Regions from separate parts of the Rossellomorea sp. DUT-2 genome, predicted to be linked through region 1. Evidence: riboswitches for the same ligand, from Rfam matches in the RefSeq annotation. Region 1 holds a riboswitch; the other holds the start of a gene.
The links. Region 1 has a riboswitch for FMN ahead of ribD (bifunctional diaminohydroxyphosphoribosylaminopyrimidine deaminase/5-amino-6-(5-phosphoribosylamino)uracil reductase RibD). Riboswitches for the same ligand answer to the same signal wherever they lie in the genome.
Positions count from the first base shown of each region.

Region 1 (8,146 bases):
TTCCTGCCACGTTAAGCCGGATGATTTTACGAGAGTAAACGTAAACATCGCATTAATTCCCATACCTGGAACCAGAAGGATTGGTGCATTTGCCCAAAAGGCCATCACCAAACACCCAACGAAGGAGGCAAGAATGGTTGCCATAACCGCTCCTTCAAATGGAATTCCAGCTTCAGAAAGAATTAAAGCGTTCACAGCGATAATGTACACAATCGTGAAATAACCGATTGCTCCAGCCATCATCTCCTGCTTCATCGTGGTACCGTGATTCTTTAACTGAAAAATACCTCCACGTGCTTTCATAATATAATCTTCCTATAAAACTGCCCTCTCCCTACCCGCTCCTCCCATAATAAGGGGAGCCACAAAATACTATTCTAGCAAAAGGTCTGACGTTTGCCAATATGTATTTTAGTGGGTGGGGTCTGCGGGATTTTGGTTTACCATCAGGAATCCGGCCGAAATGGAACATAATCCAGCGGCTTTTGTGAAAAATCGAGCCGTTTTGGAGAATAATCCAGCAGAAATCACCAGGAATCCAGCTGTTTTACAATTTTATCCCCATACGCCTCGGATCCGTCCCTCGTAAAAAGCCAAGCTTCCCAAAATGGAGGCTTGGCTTGGTTGAAAAATTTTACTTATCAATCTCACGAATCAGATTAGCCATTTCGATGGCTGATACTGCTGCTTCCCACCCTTTATTTCCTGCTTTGGTACCGGCTCTTTCGATTGCCTGCTCAATTGTATCCGTCGTTAAGACACCAAAGATGACGGGTACATCTTCCTGCAGGCTTAGATTGGCCACTCCTTTTGCTACCTCTCCACTTACGTATTCAAAATGAGCAGTTGCTCCGCGGATGACCGTTCCCAGTGTAACAACGGCATCATACTTCCCTGAACGGGCAAGTTTTTTGGCGATCATAGGAATTTCAAATGCACCTGGAACCCAAGTGACAGAAACATTTCCTTCTTCAACACCGTGGCGCTTTAATGCATCTTCTGCCCCACCCAGAAGCTTTGATGTGATGAACTCGTTGAAACGTGATACGACAATTGCAACCTTTAATCCTGAACCTACTAAATGACCTTCATAAATTGTTTTCATTGTAAATTCCTCCTAAAATTTAAGTATATGTCCAAGTTTTGCGTGCTTTGTTTTCAAATACTTCTCATTTTCGAATTTCGCCGGCATTTGGATCGGCACTCGACCTGCGATTTCTAATCCGTACCCGTTAATTCCGGCAATTTTTCTAGGATTATTGGTCAGTAGACGCATCTTTGTTATGCCTAAATCTCTCAGAATCTGTGCTCCGATTCCATATTCCCTCAAATCATCACCAAAGCCCAGTTTTTGATTAGCTTCAACGGTGTCATAGCCTTCTTCCTGAAGCTTATAGGCCTTCAATTTGTTGATTAAACCAATCCCACGGCCTTCTTGTCTCATATAAAGCAGTACACCTTTTCCATGCTCTTCAATTTGAGTCAGTGCTGTGGCAAGCTGAGGTCCACAGTCACAGCGATTGGAACCGAATACATCTCCCGTCAAACATTCAGAGTGAACGCGAACGAGTACATCCTCATCCTCGGACCATTCTCCTTTCACAAGCGCGATATGTTCTTTTCCTGTAAGGTTTTCTGTGTACGCAACGGCCTTGAAGTTTCCAAATTCGGTTGGAAGTTCAATTTCCACTTCTCTCGTGACGAGTTTTTCTTTTTTCCGTCTGTACCTGATAAGGTCCTCAATGGAGATGACCTTCAGATTCCATTTATCAGCCAGTTTCATCAACTCAGGTACCCTTGCCATCGTGCCGTCTTCATTCATGATTTCACAAATGACACCTGATGGCTTGGCACCTGACATAATAGCCAAATCGATGGCAGCTTCTGTATGTCCTGCCCGTTTTAGTACCCCCCCTTTTTTGGCGACAAGGGGAAATACGTGACCGGGTCTTTTGAAGTCCTCGGGCAATGAGTCCGGGTTCAATAATTCCTGTATGGTGGTCGATCTCTCAAATGCACTAATCCCAGTAGTTGCGGATTTATGATCGACAGAAATCGTAAATGCCGTTCCATGAGGATCCGTATTTGACATCGTCATCGGTGCAAGCTTTAGTTTTTGTGCAATTTCCTCTGTTATCGGGGCACAAATTAAGCCTCTTCCTTCTTTAGCCATAAAATTAATGACTTCTGGAGTCGCTTTATCGGCAAGGGCAATAAAGTCTCCCTCATTCTCACGATTTTCATCATCGACTACGATGACGACTTTACCTGCCTGCAAATCTTCCAGAGCTTCTTCGATCTTATTAAACATGGGGCAACCCCTCCCTATTAGTCAGCAAAACCATTTTGACTTAAAAATTCATAGCTCATGCGGCTTGAAGTGCTCTTAGACTGTTCCTTTTCTTCATAGAAGCGATGAAAATATTTCGCCATTACATCACATTCAATGTTGACACGGTCCCCTACTTTCTTCTCGCCAAGAACCGTGTCCCCTCTCGTTTGTGGGATCAAGGAGATCGTAATGACATTACTTTTCACACCAAAAACAGTAAGGGAAGTGCCGTCTATTGCGACAGAGCCCTTCATAATAAACAAGTGACTCTGATTTTCCGGTATGGAAATGTCCATATACCAGGCATTTTCAACTTTCTCTATTCTAACGATCGTCCCTATTCCATCGACGTGCCCATTAACGAAATGCCCGCCGAAACGACCGTTTGCAGCCATCGCCCTCTCCAGGTTCACTTTAGAACCATGGGATAGATTTCGTAGCGTTGTGCCTTCGAAGGTTTCAGGCATCACGTCCACTTGAAATTGCCTGGAGCTGAATGAAGTGACGGTTAAACAGACACCATTCACACTGATGCTATCTCCAATTTGAACGTCTTCTAAAACGCGGCCCGCTGTTATCGTCAGTTCCATAGAGGAGGAGGATTTTTTCATGCGTTCAATTGATCCTATTTCTTCAATGATTCCAGTAAACATCCATTTCTCCCCCTTTCAAATCAAAAATGTTAACTTATAGGTAAAGCAACCATCTTAATGTCCTTTCCTACTCGTTCAAGACTTTTAATCTCCATTTCCAGACCTTCTGCAATGGTCGGGAAACCTTCCCCTCCAAAACTGGTGAAGGCAGAGCTTCCGCCTACAAGCTTAGGTGACATGTACATAATCAATTCCTGAAAGGCTTTTTCCTTTAAAAAGGAAGAATGAATAGTAGATCCACCTTCTACGTAAAGGGATCCGATATTCCGGGCACCAAGTTCTTTTAAAACTGTGTGAATGTCCATCCTTTCCTCTGAAAGGGTGATGATTTCGCAGCCTGATTCCATATAGGGCCGCTTCTGTTCTTCATTGACAGCACTGCCCGTAAAGATGAGCGTCCTGCTTTTCGAGTCTTCCACTACATGGGAGTGGAGAGGTGTTCGTAAATAGGTATCTAAAATAATTCGAATGGGGTTTTTTCCACCTTGGGGCAAACGGGTGGTAAGGTGTGGGTTGTCCTGAATAACGGTATTGACTCCTACTAATATCGCGTCATGCCTGTGACGATCATAGTGGACATCTGTGCGTGAAGCTTCTGACGTAATCCATTTACTATCTCCTGAAGCTGAAGCTGTTTTCCCGTCTAATGTAACAGCTGTCTTAAGGGTTACATAAGGCGTGCCGTATTGAATGAAATGGAAAAAGTGCTTATTTAGTTCGAGTGCTTCTTCTTCAAGCTCTCCGACCATTACTTCTATGCCTGCATCCCTCAACTGTTGGATTCCTCTTCCCGCGACAAGGGGATTTGGATCTGTGCCGGCAATATGGACTCGCCTCACTCCGCTTGAAATCAGCAGCTGTGAACAAGGAGGTGTTTTCCCGTAATGGGAACATGGTTCCAACGTAACATAGACGTCACTCCCCTTTGCTTTCGCTCCTGCCATCTTTATGGCATGAACCTCTGCATGACCTTCTCCTGCTTTGAGGTGCGCACCCATCCCAACGACTTCTCCATTTTTCACCACGACCGCTCCTACGGCAGGATTGGGCGATGTTTGACCTTGGGTCGTCTTTGCCATTGAGAGGGCAAGCTTCATATATGGTGAATCGTTCAAACGTTTTACCTCCCTTCGTTCATCACTATTATTCTAAAATAAATAAACCCCAAGTAAGTTTTTACTTGGGGGAAGTTGGCATGACTGAATAAAGCATTCACATGATTTCTTTTTTGGGAAAAAAATCCCCATAAAAAAGGTAGACTTCTCGCGTCTAGATCAAGTAAATACTGCCGTTCCTTCTCCCATCCAGACTTTCACTGTCGGCTTTGGAATTTCACCAAATCCACCGTCTAATTTTCATTAGCCGGGTCACGGACTAAGAGCATGTGCTCATCACCGCCGGTAGGGAATTTCACCCTGCCCCGAAGGAAACCTATTCGATTATCATTATTCTATCATAGTTTCATCAATGAAATCATGTAAGGAGCTCTAGAATTTTATTTTTGTACTAATTTTTTGAATACTATATCGCAAACACCTCTCTGATCCCGACTGCAACCATAAATCAGATGCACAGGATGAGTGACAAGGATTAAAAAAATGCCTCTACTTAATAGAAGCATCCTTCAAATACTATGCTAATTGCTTTCTGCATTCTTCCGCACATTCAAAACAGGCTTTAGCGCAGTCCTTACAATGCTGTTGGTCATGAGAATTACATTCTGTTCCACACGCATCACAGATTTCTGCGCAAAGGACCAGAATTTGTTGAACAAATTTACTGCTTCGCTGCATGGCATTAATGGCATAGGAACAAATATCCGCACATTCCCGGTCCAGTTCAATGCACATCATCATCGCTTTTTCTTCCTTAAGGGATGCATGGTAGCATACATTACATGCTTCCAGACATCGTTGCAAAGCCGTTAAACATGGTTTGTAATCAGCATTCATCATCTCACCTCCACAATGTTCCTTTTTAGCGTACCCAAATGAAAAAAAAGGATTACTATGCGGTAAGAAAATAATCACTGTCTACATACCAAAGGAAAATAAGAAGCCAATCCAGTTCCTCGCTATATGTTTCATAAAAAGAAACATAACTATGGTGATAGTCAAAGAGCTTTTGAACACTTTGAGGAAGATATCCTTTTTGTAAGGATAAATAATTTTTTTTATTATAATTCAAGATCCATCGTTTGTTTCCTTTATAGATGATAATCGTGTCACCATCGTCACTACGCCATTCAATAGCAGTAGAGCTCTGGTATTTCAAGTAAAAAACCTTTCCCCCTCCGCCCATATCGATTTTCATGGAACTGCTCCATTTTAAGAATGGCAGCGGGTGCTTATGTTTTCGGTGAAGCATATAGTGTTTTGGGTTATTGATCAAGGACGTTCTTTGAATGAAGTATTCTGACCATCCATTCGTTTTTAAGTAATAGGAACCTTCTTTCGTATGAACTCCGACTAAAGAATGCCGGGATACAGGTATTGTTTCATAAAATAATCGGTTCGCTTTCTTTAGCTCCTTCTTCATACTGAAACTGAGATATAGATTAGAACACGCGGGTATAAAGATTAACAGGGGAAAATAATATAACTGTCGGGTCACAATCAGCATTCCTACACCTATGAGAAAATACATGATACTTCGATAAAGCAACGTATATTGTTCATTTTTGTAGATTTGGTAGAGGTTCATGAAATGCTCGTCCTTTCAAGGAATCTCTATCATATGTATGTAAAAATCCCTTAAATAGACCATTCAAATAGAAAAAACCAACGCTTGCAGAACCCTCTAAAAAAAGAAGACTTTCTGTCATAGGTTGGCTTATATGTTATGAGTGCACTGGAGTGGCTGGGCGATTCCATTCCATTATTTTTTTTACTTTAGCCTCTGCATCATGATAGCCTTGCCAGTACAACTCGTCCAGCTTTTGTGGATTTTTTTCAATACGGCTTACTTTTAATGGATGTTGAGGTTGAATGATCAGAACGTCCCCATTCTTTTCTCTCGTTTCTAATTCCTTGATTATTTGATTGTAACGCAAGTACCGGTTAAACATCGTCTTATGTAATTCAGGATACCCAGGATACTTTCTTTTCACAAGGAAAGAAAATCGTGAGGGCTTTTTATAATAGCCCTTGTTTCTAGTTAGAATGACTACATTCTTCTTAAATCCGTCCTGCTCAGCTTTTTCGATGGGAACAGGGTCACTTATTCCTCCATCGAGAAGATGACGGGATTCAAATTCAACGATCGGAGCGACGAATGGCAGGGAACTTGACGCACGGATAATCGTAAGAAGCTCCTCCCCATATTCTCTTCTTGAGAAATACGCCGGTTTTCCTGTATGACAATCTGTGGTTCCGACAATAAATTCCGTTGAATTAGAGTGAAAAGCTTCATAATCGAAAGGGACCAGCTTATTTGGAATTTCATCAAACACATAATCCATTCCAAATAACTCTCCTGTTTTCCAGTAGTTTCGCCAAGATAAATATTTCGGATCACGGATAAAGTCTACATTCACCTTTTTATTGCGTCCATTTTGCTTGGATAAATAGGATGCCGCATTACATGCACCCGCAGATACTCCGACAACATAAGGAAATTCAATGCCTCTTTCCAGGAAGTATTCCAATGCTCCCGCCGTGTATATCCCTCTCATTCCTCCACCTTCGAGAACGAGTCCTGTATTTTCAATCATCATCTTCTTGTCTACCTCCCTAATGATGCAAGAATATTCGTCACCGGTATCGAATAAACGACTTTATTTTCCCACAAAATAGTAAAAATGTGTACTAACTTGCTCACTGATCAAGCCACTGATTGATTCATTCTTGATGTTTGTGACTCTCGCTCATTCATCATTCTCCACAGGAATAAGCTTAGCGTTACACTTCTTTTCATAGAATTCGATGGGTCCGGCTTCTTTTAATACAGCGTACATATACCCTTTTTCTTGCATGCACTGCAATGAATGATAAAGGAGTCCTTTTCCCACTCCTTTATGACGAGTGACTGGGAGCACCCCCATCGGCCCGTAAATCCCTTTTTTATTTTTATACACATCAAAGGCTGCAAATCCAATTAATTCACCTTTTTCTTCCGCTTTGATAATCGGGATAAATTCCTCGGATGATTGAAAGGCCTGTAACAACGTTTTTGACCATGATCCTCCAAAATGCTCCTCAACCCATACCAATAGTTCCTTTTCATCTTCAGCCTGAACAGGTCTGATTTGGAATTCAGGGTTCACTTCATATCTCCAATCTTTGTTCAATAAATAAACCGTCAAATCTCGCGCTGTAGTAACAGACCGGATAATCCTTTCATGAGGTATAGCATCAAGCTCTTTTTGGACCTGAGGATGTTCTGGTAGATGGGCGTAAAACGCTTTAATAATATGACCTTCGTTTACAAACGTTTGATTGTATCTTTTCATGACTTCAATCGATGTGTTCCATACCTTTCTTGCGTGGGTTGATAATGGAATGGAAAAGCGATCCATTCGTTCTGTATCTGAAGGCTCCGAAGGAATGATTTTCAATATGTTTTCTATCTGTTCCATATAGGGTTCCAAAAGGTGATACATCTCCCTTAGAGTACCTTCTTTTACGTGAGCGGCTCCTAAATATAGATCCATGCTTTGAATGCTTGTATGATGATTCCTTTCGGCAATCATATGGGCGTTTTGAATCAATTTGTTTACCTTATGGGTGTATTGAAGTTCTATCATGCAGCCTCCTCCCTTCTATTACCATTATTCGACATAAAATAAGGTAATCCTTTTACTTTAATTGAGGTCCGTCCCTCTAAAAATAGAGATGACTTGGTCAGATTAAATCTTTTTTCTTATAGAGTGGTGGTGCTATGAGCAAGATGGCCAGGCAAAGGATGGTAGTAAGGATAATGGTCCCTGTCAGGTGATCCGGCCACGTGTTGTGAAGGATGACTTCATTTACATAGTTGGTTAGCTGACTTGGGGACCACATTAAGGTTCTGGTCATGAACCCTGACACAAAGGTTAATAATATGGCGATCCCGATCGTAAAGAATGCTGCCAGGCCAGACGTTTTTACTAAACTACTAAAGAAAACGACCATTGTTAAGATAAAGGTAAGCCACAAGCCATAGACGAAGAATCCCTGCACGA
Region 1 covers NZ_JBQPEO010000002.1:219,469-227,614, forward strand. Annotated here, with positions in the region: gene ACOSV2_RS06710 (NCS2 family permease) at 1-303, opposite strand, end outside; gene ribH (6,7-dimethyl-8-ribityllumazine synthase) at 635-1,105, opposite strand; gene ACOSV2_RS06720 (bifunctional 3,4-dihydroxy-2-butanone-4-phosphate synthase/GTP cyclohydrolase II) at 1,118-2,311, opposite strand; gene ribE (riboflavin synthase) at 2,329-2,985, opposite strand; gene ribD (bifunctional diaminohydroxyphosphoribosylaminopyrimidine deaminase/5-amino-6-(5-phosphoribosylamino)uracil reductase RibD) at 3,015-4,082, opposite strand; FMN riboswitch at 4,274-4,417, opposite strand; gene ACOSV2_RS06735 (four-helix bundle copper-binding protein) at 4,617-4,940, opposite strand; gene ACOSV2_RS06740 (hypothetical protein) at 4,993-5,688, opposite strand; gene ACOSV2_RS06745 (patatin-like phospholipase family protein) at 5,825-6,697, opposite strand; gene ACOSV2_RS06750 (GNAT family N-acetyltransferase) at 6,851-7,729, opposite strand; gene ACOSV2_RS06755 (ABC transporter permease) at 7,827-8,146, opposite strand, start outside.

Region 2 (8,146 bases), 180 kb from region 1:
GAATTTCATTATTTTGAATTTGATTCCGTTCCTTGATTCGTTCAACTCCTGATTGAGAATTGTAGTATTTCATAGCAATCCTGAATAGGGTTTCCTGGGGTGCGACCGTGTGATACACGATCTTGTATGTTGGCTGTTCTTCCTCAGGTTCTTCTTTCACCTCTTCTTTCGGGCTTTCCTCTGCTGATTCTTGCTCAGCAGGTGGAGAAGCCGGTTCAGTCGATGCCGGTTGTTCCTTTCCAGTCATTGAGGGAGTATCTTGATTCAAGGATTCATCTTTTTTGTCATTCGCAGCTGACTCTTCTTCTTTTGAATCAGACTCTACAAAGCTCTCCTCATCCTCATTATCAGATTGTTCGTAGCGAACTTCTTCCACATCGTCCACATCTTCTGACATGACCACCAGGGGACCATCCCTGCTATCGAAATACGAATAAATGCTAAAAACCGTCAAGGGCAAAAGAATAAAAAATAAGAGCAACATACTAATCAATGGGTATTTCATTTTCCATTTGTTATTCTTCTTTTTCTCTCTATGTACTTCACTTCTGGCTGGAAGAGGCTCTCTTTTTTTGACTGGTGCTTCCTCTGGGACTCGTTCAATCTTTTGCTTTAATTTCGCTGCTTGATCTCGATATGGGTCTTTACTCATGAGACATCCCTTCTTTACTTCTTTGTCTTCCTTTCTTACGCATATGCATACCCAGTAAGAAATCGATGACAAAGTGCATGATGATTGTTACCAATAAATTCTCTGTTTGTTCATAAATGAAACCGATCCAAAAGCTAAGCAGTACAATATTGACAATTAAAAACCAGTGAGCCCAGTATCTGAAATGTATCAGAGCAAATATAATACTTGATATGATTAAGCCAAAGTGAAATTGCAACACGCCTCTAAATAATATTTCTTCACTAATGCTAATGAAAAATGCAAGCAGTGCAATTTCACCCATGCTTCTATCAGTAAATATCCGCGCATTCACCCCACCATCGTCATAGTATTTACTAGGTAAATACTTCATCAATACGATGTCGATGATCACAATCATCACACCGCTTGTTAATCCAATGGTCAAAATAGTCGGGGAAAAGGAAAACTGTTTCCAAAAACCGGACCATGTGTCAAATAAAAATATACCTAATCCCAAGGCAATCGTTAATAGTAAAAATTGAGTGAAATATAAATGAAAAGTTAACTGTTTCTTAGAAAGTTGTTGTATGACTTCCCCTTGTTTCTGCATGAATACCACTTATCCTAATAATAATTTTTCCAACCTTTTTTCCCACCTTGTTTCAATTGGGTCTTGAATATCAGGTGGCTGATACTTGAAATCCTTAAGGGAATAACCGCATTGATCACAACAGAAGCTATTCTCGATTTGAAGCACTTCATCAAAATAATGAAGAAGCTTCTCCCTTCTACAGGAATCAACCTGTAACCACTCGATCATGGAGAGCAGTTTGTCCTTCTTGTATTGTAAACGATTGTTTCGAATTTGTTTCATTTTTTCTATTAATCTATCTTGACTGAGTCTCAGCCCTTTAGTAAGCTCATCTGAATAATAAGTAAGAAACCGATATTGAATCTCCGACAGTTGCAATAAATCGATTATCTCCTTCGCCTGATTCTGTCTGTTTTCCTTTACATATCTTTGTATTTGTACATCCTCAGGTAATTCACTTTGAATAAGCTGCAGCGGGATCGAAAGGTCTTGTTCAGAGTATAGCACGACAGACAGACTGCTTTCTCCATCTCGTCCCGCTCTTCCGATTTCTTGTAAAAACGCTTCTATATTTGAGGAGAAATGAAAATGAATGACAAATCGAATATTTTCTTTGTTTACACCCATACCAAATGCAGAAGTGGCACATATGATCCTTAGCTTGTTGGAGAGAAATTGTTGTTGAATCAATATCCGATCCTCTTGTTCCATTCCCCCATGATAATGAGCAACACCTGATACACCATTTTCCCCAAGCCACAAAGAAACGTCTTCTGCCATTCGTTTACTTGAGAAATAAATAATGCCCGGCCCACCCCATGTTGTCAGATACTCTAAAAGTTTATCCAGTTTCTCATTATGATTCGTGACTTTCTCAACGAACAGACCGATATTTTCCCGGTCAATTGAATGGACTTTTTCCACAGCATCTTCCATTTGGAGCACTCGTTTAATGTCTTTCCTCACTTCATCAGTGGCAGTCGCCGTTAATGCCAAGGTTGTCGGATTTCCAATCGACTCTTTAAGCTCCCCCAGTTTTAAGTAATCAGGTCTGAAGTCAGGACCCCACTGAGATATACAATGTGCTTCATCAATGACGAATAAAGAAATATTTAAAGATTGTAGTAAGGGAATGATGGTCGGACTCATTAACATTTCCGGTGATATGAATATAAATTTATAAACGTGTAACTGCTCAAGGGCCGCTCTTTTCTCCATATAAGGTAAAAACGAGTTCAGTGCGATCACCCTTTTTTCACCCATTACTTTCATCTGCTCCACTTGATCCTGCATTAAAGAGAGAAGTGGAGAAACGATTAACACTTGTCCTTTCTTTAGGTACCCGGGTAATTGATAGCACAGCGACTTACCGGTTCCTGTCGGGAGCATCGCCACCGTATCCCGTTGATTTAGAACGGATTGAATGATTTCCTCCTGGCCTTCTCTGAAGGAAGAATAGCCAAATCTCTCTTTAAGCTCTTGTTGCAAATTCACGGTTCTCACCTGCCTTCGCAATCGCTACTCTGATTTGAAAATAAGATAAATGAGGAAGCTTTTCTTTTATCGGCTTTAGCCTTTTAGTTCGAGCATCTTTCATAACTGAAAGCACATTCTCATATTCCACCTGAGAAATGAACGGATCTATTGCAAATTCTTTCTGAGTTAAGATTAGTTCAATCACATGATCTTCAATGGTATTTATCTTTAAATCCCGTATACGCGCAATTTCTTCAATTGAATGCCCCCTTTGATACAACTCATATGTTTTGCTTGTTGAAATGGTCAGATTTTGCAGCTGATCACTTTTTAAGCTAATGGAGTATAATAAGGGATAAGGTGAAGGCTCCCTTTCTAATTCAGATAATATACCGTGAATTACATTAAGAAACTGAAAGCGGAATTCTTCTTCATGCATATTCAGTTTTTCAGCTACCTGCAATTCTGTCCATCCATAATCCTTGTATCCCGTTAAGCGGAAAACGAGAATGTCTGGATTTAAGGTTTGAGATAGACTGGTCAACAGGCTATACATCTCCTGATATAAATCGGAAGACAATTTTTCAATATTAGGGTTCGCCCGTAAACAGCTCTTTACCCACTCATGTATGTTTTTGTTACGTTGTACAGGAAAATAGAGCGTTTCCTGCTGTTTCCCGTTCGATAGAACCTGAACAAGGAGGCTTAATCTTTTCCAAAATAGAAACGTTTGATCACCGTAGACGAGACCATTCATATTTGCCGGAAAGGAGTCACCCTGAAAATTTTTTTGGACACAATCAGTACCACCAGTGGTCACAATCGCTTTCCCTCTTTCATCGACAATAACATATCCCAATTTCTCTAATTCCTTTACCTTCTGATTAAAGTACGCTCGTTTAAGCTTAGGTAAAGAGAGGAAAAACGGCTGCAAATAAAAGATGTGAGCATCCTGGATCGACTGGGAAGATTTTTTTCCTTTTAAGATATGAAAAACAGAGTAAATCGATCTTTCTCCATTTATTTGCATGAAGCAATATAAAATCACATAATTAAGATAGGTCAATTCTCTACTCCTTAACGTGTAGGTTATTGTCAAATATTGTACCATGAATTTGTTGTTTAACCATGTTTTGTTTTTCATATATAGGATAAAAATAAAAAGAAACAACCTAACTATTGAAAAGTTATACAATCCTCTATAAAATAAACATTAAGTGATTTTTCACAAACTTACATTGTGTATAATGATGAATTATATAGAATTATTTATCCGGGAGGTTTTTTCTTTGCCAAAATATACGATTGTCGACAAGGATACATGCATTGCATGTGGAGCGTGCGGGGCTGCTGCTCCAGATATTTACGACTATGATGATGAAGGTATTGCATTTGTAACATTAGACGATAACCAGGGGACGGTCGAAGTTCCTGACGTATTAGAAGATGATATGATTGATGCATTCGAAGGTTGTCCTACAGATTCCATAAAAGTAGCTGACGAGCCGTTCGATGGAGATTCACTTAAATTTGAATAGTAGTTCCGAAGCTAAGGGGAATTCCTCTTAGCTTTTTCTTTTTGGCTGATAACATTAGAAAACCCCTCAAATGTAATTGAGGGGTTAATCATTTATATTTGCACTATGCCGCTTTGTTCAGGGCTGTCTGTCTTGCTAACCAGCCTTGAAGACGAACGAATAGTAAGATGAAGACTGATGTTACAAGGATTCCTTTTAAAATGTTGAAAGGAACAATTCCTGTGATGATAATCTCCGCAGGAAGCTCAAAATTCATGAAGTATTTATAAGCAGGAAGGAACACAAAATAATTAAGAATTCCCATACTGATACTCATGACCACAGTTCCTGTGATAAGTCCGATCAACAACCCTTTTTTAGATTGAAGACGTGTATAAATATAATATGTCGGAAGAATCAAAAGCACTCCCGCCATAAAGTTTGCAATATGACCAATCGGAACGCCGGTATCGCTTCCTGTCATGATGTAGTCAATCACGTTCTTGAATAATTCAACTAATATTCCTGCCAAAGGACCTAATGTTACTGTCGCAATCAATGCAGGCACATCACTGAAATCTACCATTAAAAACTTTGGAAATGGTGGAATCGGGAAGTTAAAAAGCATTAACACATAGGATATGGCACTTAACATACCAACCGTTACAAACGTGCGTGTATTCATTTTTCTCATAAACCTCTCTCCTTTAGGAGATTCATCTCATATCGAAGATAGCTCTAGCCAAAGGTAGCATTAAAAAACCCCTAGATACGTGTATCTAGGAGAATGATAAGGCATACCCGAATAAACGTTTAGCTTCCCTTTTTCTAAACGTTCTGGCATAAACCTTCATCTTCTCCCATCCAGACTATACTGTCGGCTTTGGAATCGCACCAAATCCTGCCCCTAAAGGCTCGCGGGCTTAGAGACAAATGTCTCATCACCGCCGGTAGGGAATTTCACCCTGCCCCGAAGACGAATCTTTATTTTTTTATACATTTTCATTATACATAATGATGGGGATTATGTGAAGGAAAACAGTTCGAATTCGAAATGTTTTTTGTTTACATATGGTACTTATTAGGTTTACACTTCCGTTATTGGATAGTTAAAACTTGTTGAGGATATATTGGTGACTTAAGATCCAGGCCATTCCAAGCCACCAAGTCATTCACATCCACTCCCTCTGCGACTGAAATGGAGTATAAAGTGTCCCCTTGTTTCACTACATACCCACTCTCGGCTGATTGAGGGATGGCTAACGATTGATTCACTACTAAATTGGTTTCATTTAACCCATTGGCACTCTTAATATCTTCTACAGATATATTGTATTGCTGAGAAATCCCCCAGAGGGTTTCTCCTTTATGTACGACATGATATACCATGTTTTCATTAATATGAACTTCTTGCGTGCTTACATCATGAGTGATTTCAGCTGTTCCGGAAACACCCACTGCCTGATAGGGATCCCTCTCCTGAGCAAACACAAGCTGGCCGACCTCCCCTTGTCCAAATACCATATAGGGATCGATTGCATTCTCCTTGTCAATCGTCCATTCACCCCTGTGCACCTCAAAATGCAGGTGAGCTCCTGTCGATCTGCCTGTATTACCTAAATTTCCAAGCTGTTGACCTTGACCCACTTCTTGATTCTCTTCAACAAGCCGGTTTTCAAGATGAGCATATACGGTTTCATATCCATTTTCATGCCTTATGAATACCACATGCCCATAGCTTGGAGACAGATATGATCTAATCACCTTACCTTTTGCAACAGAATAAACCGGTGAGCCGATGTCTCCTCCAATGTCCATTCCTTTATGAGTACCAGACCTTGTCCCATACGAATCCGTTATCATCCCTTCAACAGGAAATGTCCAGGATACCGTTTCCTCCACGATCTTATTCGTCTCTGCTTTCGCTATCTTTCCTGTAAAGAACATAATGCTCACACACAATGCTAACAAGAATACGATCAAAAGCCTTCTTACATAATCCAAAATCATACTTGTCCTCCTTACCCATTTAACGCAATACCTTATTTCTTCCCTACTGAAGCTTCACGTCCGCTACCTTTTCATCTACTAACCCATTCTTACCTTCTCACCATCATTTCATGCACTCCCCACTATATGTAAACCCTCCAATCAATATTCACAAGTGAATGAGATATTTCTCATGAGATAATTTTCCTTTGAGTAGTTTGTCTAAGTATGAGATAAATATACACACAAAAGCGGAGGCGGCTTGCTCAGAGGCGACAAGCATAAGACGGGAATACCGGAAAGGCGTTCTCTGCCTTTTTGGTATTCCTGGCTTATGACCTCGAGCCTCTAGCCGCCGGAGCGGGATGATAACAAAAGCGGAGGCGGGTCGTTTAGCCCCGACAAGCATAAGACGAACTTCCCCTTAACACAAAAAAAGACCGGAAACGGATTCCTTTCCCGCTTCCAGTCTTCTGTGATACCTAATTTTCGAACGTTTTCTTATTCGGGCTGATCGGAGTCTCAATGGGTTCATTGAACTTGAATCCATTCCAGCTTTCCTGTTTAATGTTTTCGAATTGAACTCTTTCGTACCCCGAGCTCTTGCTTGTCAGTAAAATGCCTTCAATCATTTCCATGGCTGTTTCATTGTCTAATGTTTCTATGTCCAGCTCATTTAAGAAATTGATGGTTAGATATTCATCTGATTCCGTTACACTGATATTGATATTTTTCGGAATCACACTTTGGAAAAGGCCCGTTTCTGAGCTTTTCATCGCCTGGATGGACTCTTTGACATTTCCTCTATTTATATTATCCGGTACGAGAAAGCGTTCCCTTCCATTTGGAGAGTATAGGTAATAGGCCGTATGAACATCTTCATTAAGGTCGATTTTTGAGAATTCCCCGGTGGAACTGAATTCCGGAACGGATCCGTCTTGTTCTTGAAGAACCACTTCATTTAACCCCTTATGTTGAAATGAGTATAATAGAGAATGGTAAAAAGCGTATTCCACTGCACTAGCGCCACTATATGAATGCTCAGGATCCAAAGTGAAAATGACTTTGTTTTCACCCAAGGTAAATTTCCCTTTTAACGGGAGGAAGTCTTCCATCCCCCACTCGCCTTCAGGTAACTCACCTGCAATTTCTTCATGACGGGTCAACCAACCTTCCTCCCCGTCTGCCGGGCGATCGACAATTGAAATAGGAACAGGTACCGCTTCCGGGGAAACAAGTCCATAAGAATAGTAGTCCTGCCCTTCTAAGTCTTCTTCATATAAAGATAATCTTTCTGCCGTAGTAGGTTGAAGGTCTTTTTCAGTCTCAGCCATACTTAACTCGCTGTGATCCTTGTCGGCTGTCATTTGGTTTTTATCGGTGTCATGTATCATTTCTGATTTATCATCTGATTTCGCCAAGGAATCTTGTGCAGTATTCGTTGCTGAATCCCCATCGGATGATTCCGTTGATTTCATTTCTGATTTTTCCATACTATTTTCATTGAATTGATTTAATACGGTTGGAGCAAGCATGACCATGATGAAAATGGCTGCCAGCGCTGCGACTGTGGGAATAAAACGGTTAAAGGCAATGAACGTCTTTTTGTTCTTACGTTCCATTTTTGCATATATTGATTGAGGAGTTCGATCATCTTTGATTTGAGGAAGCTTTCTGACGAGGTCCTCTATATCACGATCTTTCCATTCTGACTGCTTCAATGTCTCTTTCCTCCTTTGGTAGCCGTTGATTCATTTCAATTCTTAACCACTTTATGGCTCTATGCTGGGTCGTTTTCACTTTACTTTCAGACCAGCCCAGGACTTCAGATGTTTCAACAATTGAAAGCTCTTGTAAGTAACGCATAATAATGACCATCCGATAATCCGTCGAACAGCATTTCAAACATTCGTATAATACCTGAATTTCTTCCTTCGC
Region 2 covers NZ_JBQPEO010000002.1:404,101-412,246, forward strand. Annotated here, with positions in the region: gene ACOSV2_RS07765 (LysM peptidoglycan-binding domain-containing protein) at 1-652, opposite strand, end outside; gene ACOSV2_RS07770 (CPBP family intramembrane glutamic endopeptidase) at 645-1,244, opposite strand; gene ACOSV2_RS07775 (RecQ family ATP-dependent DNA helicase) at 1,254-2,720, opposite strand; gene ACOSV2_RS07780 (helix-turn-helix domain-containing protein) at 2,698-3,768, opposite strand; gene ACOSV2_RS07785 (ferredoxin) at 3,992-4,240, shown strand; gene ACOSV2_RS07790 (ECF transporter S component) at 4,344-4,913, opposite strand; FMN riboswitch at 5,068-5,201, opposite strand; gene ACOSV2_RS07795 (peptidoglycan DD-metalloendopeptidase family protein) at 5,318-6,229, opposite strand; gene ACOSV2_RS07800 (hypothetical protein) at 6,691-7,929, opposite strand; gene sigX (RNA polymerase sigma factor SigX) at 7,901-8,146, opposite strand, start outside.
Region 2: linked by a shared signal. The riboswitch ahead of ACOSV2_RS07790 (ECF transporter S component) and the one ahead of ribD (bifunctional diaminohydroxyphosphoribosylaminopyrimidine deaminase/5-amino-6-(5-phosphoribosylamino)uracil reductase RibD) in region 1 are both predicted to bind FMN.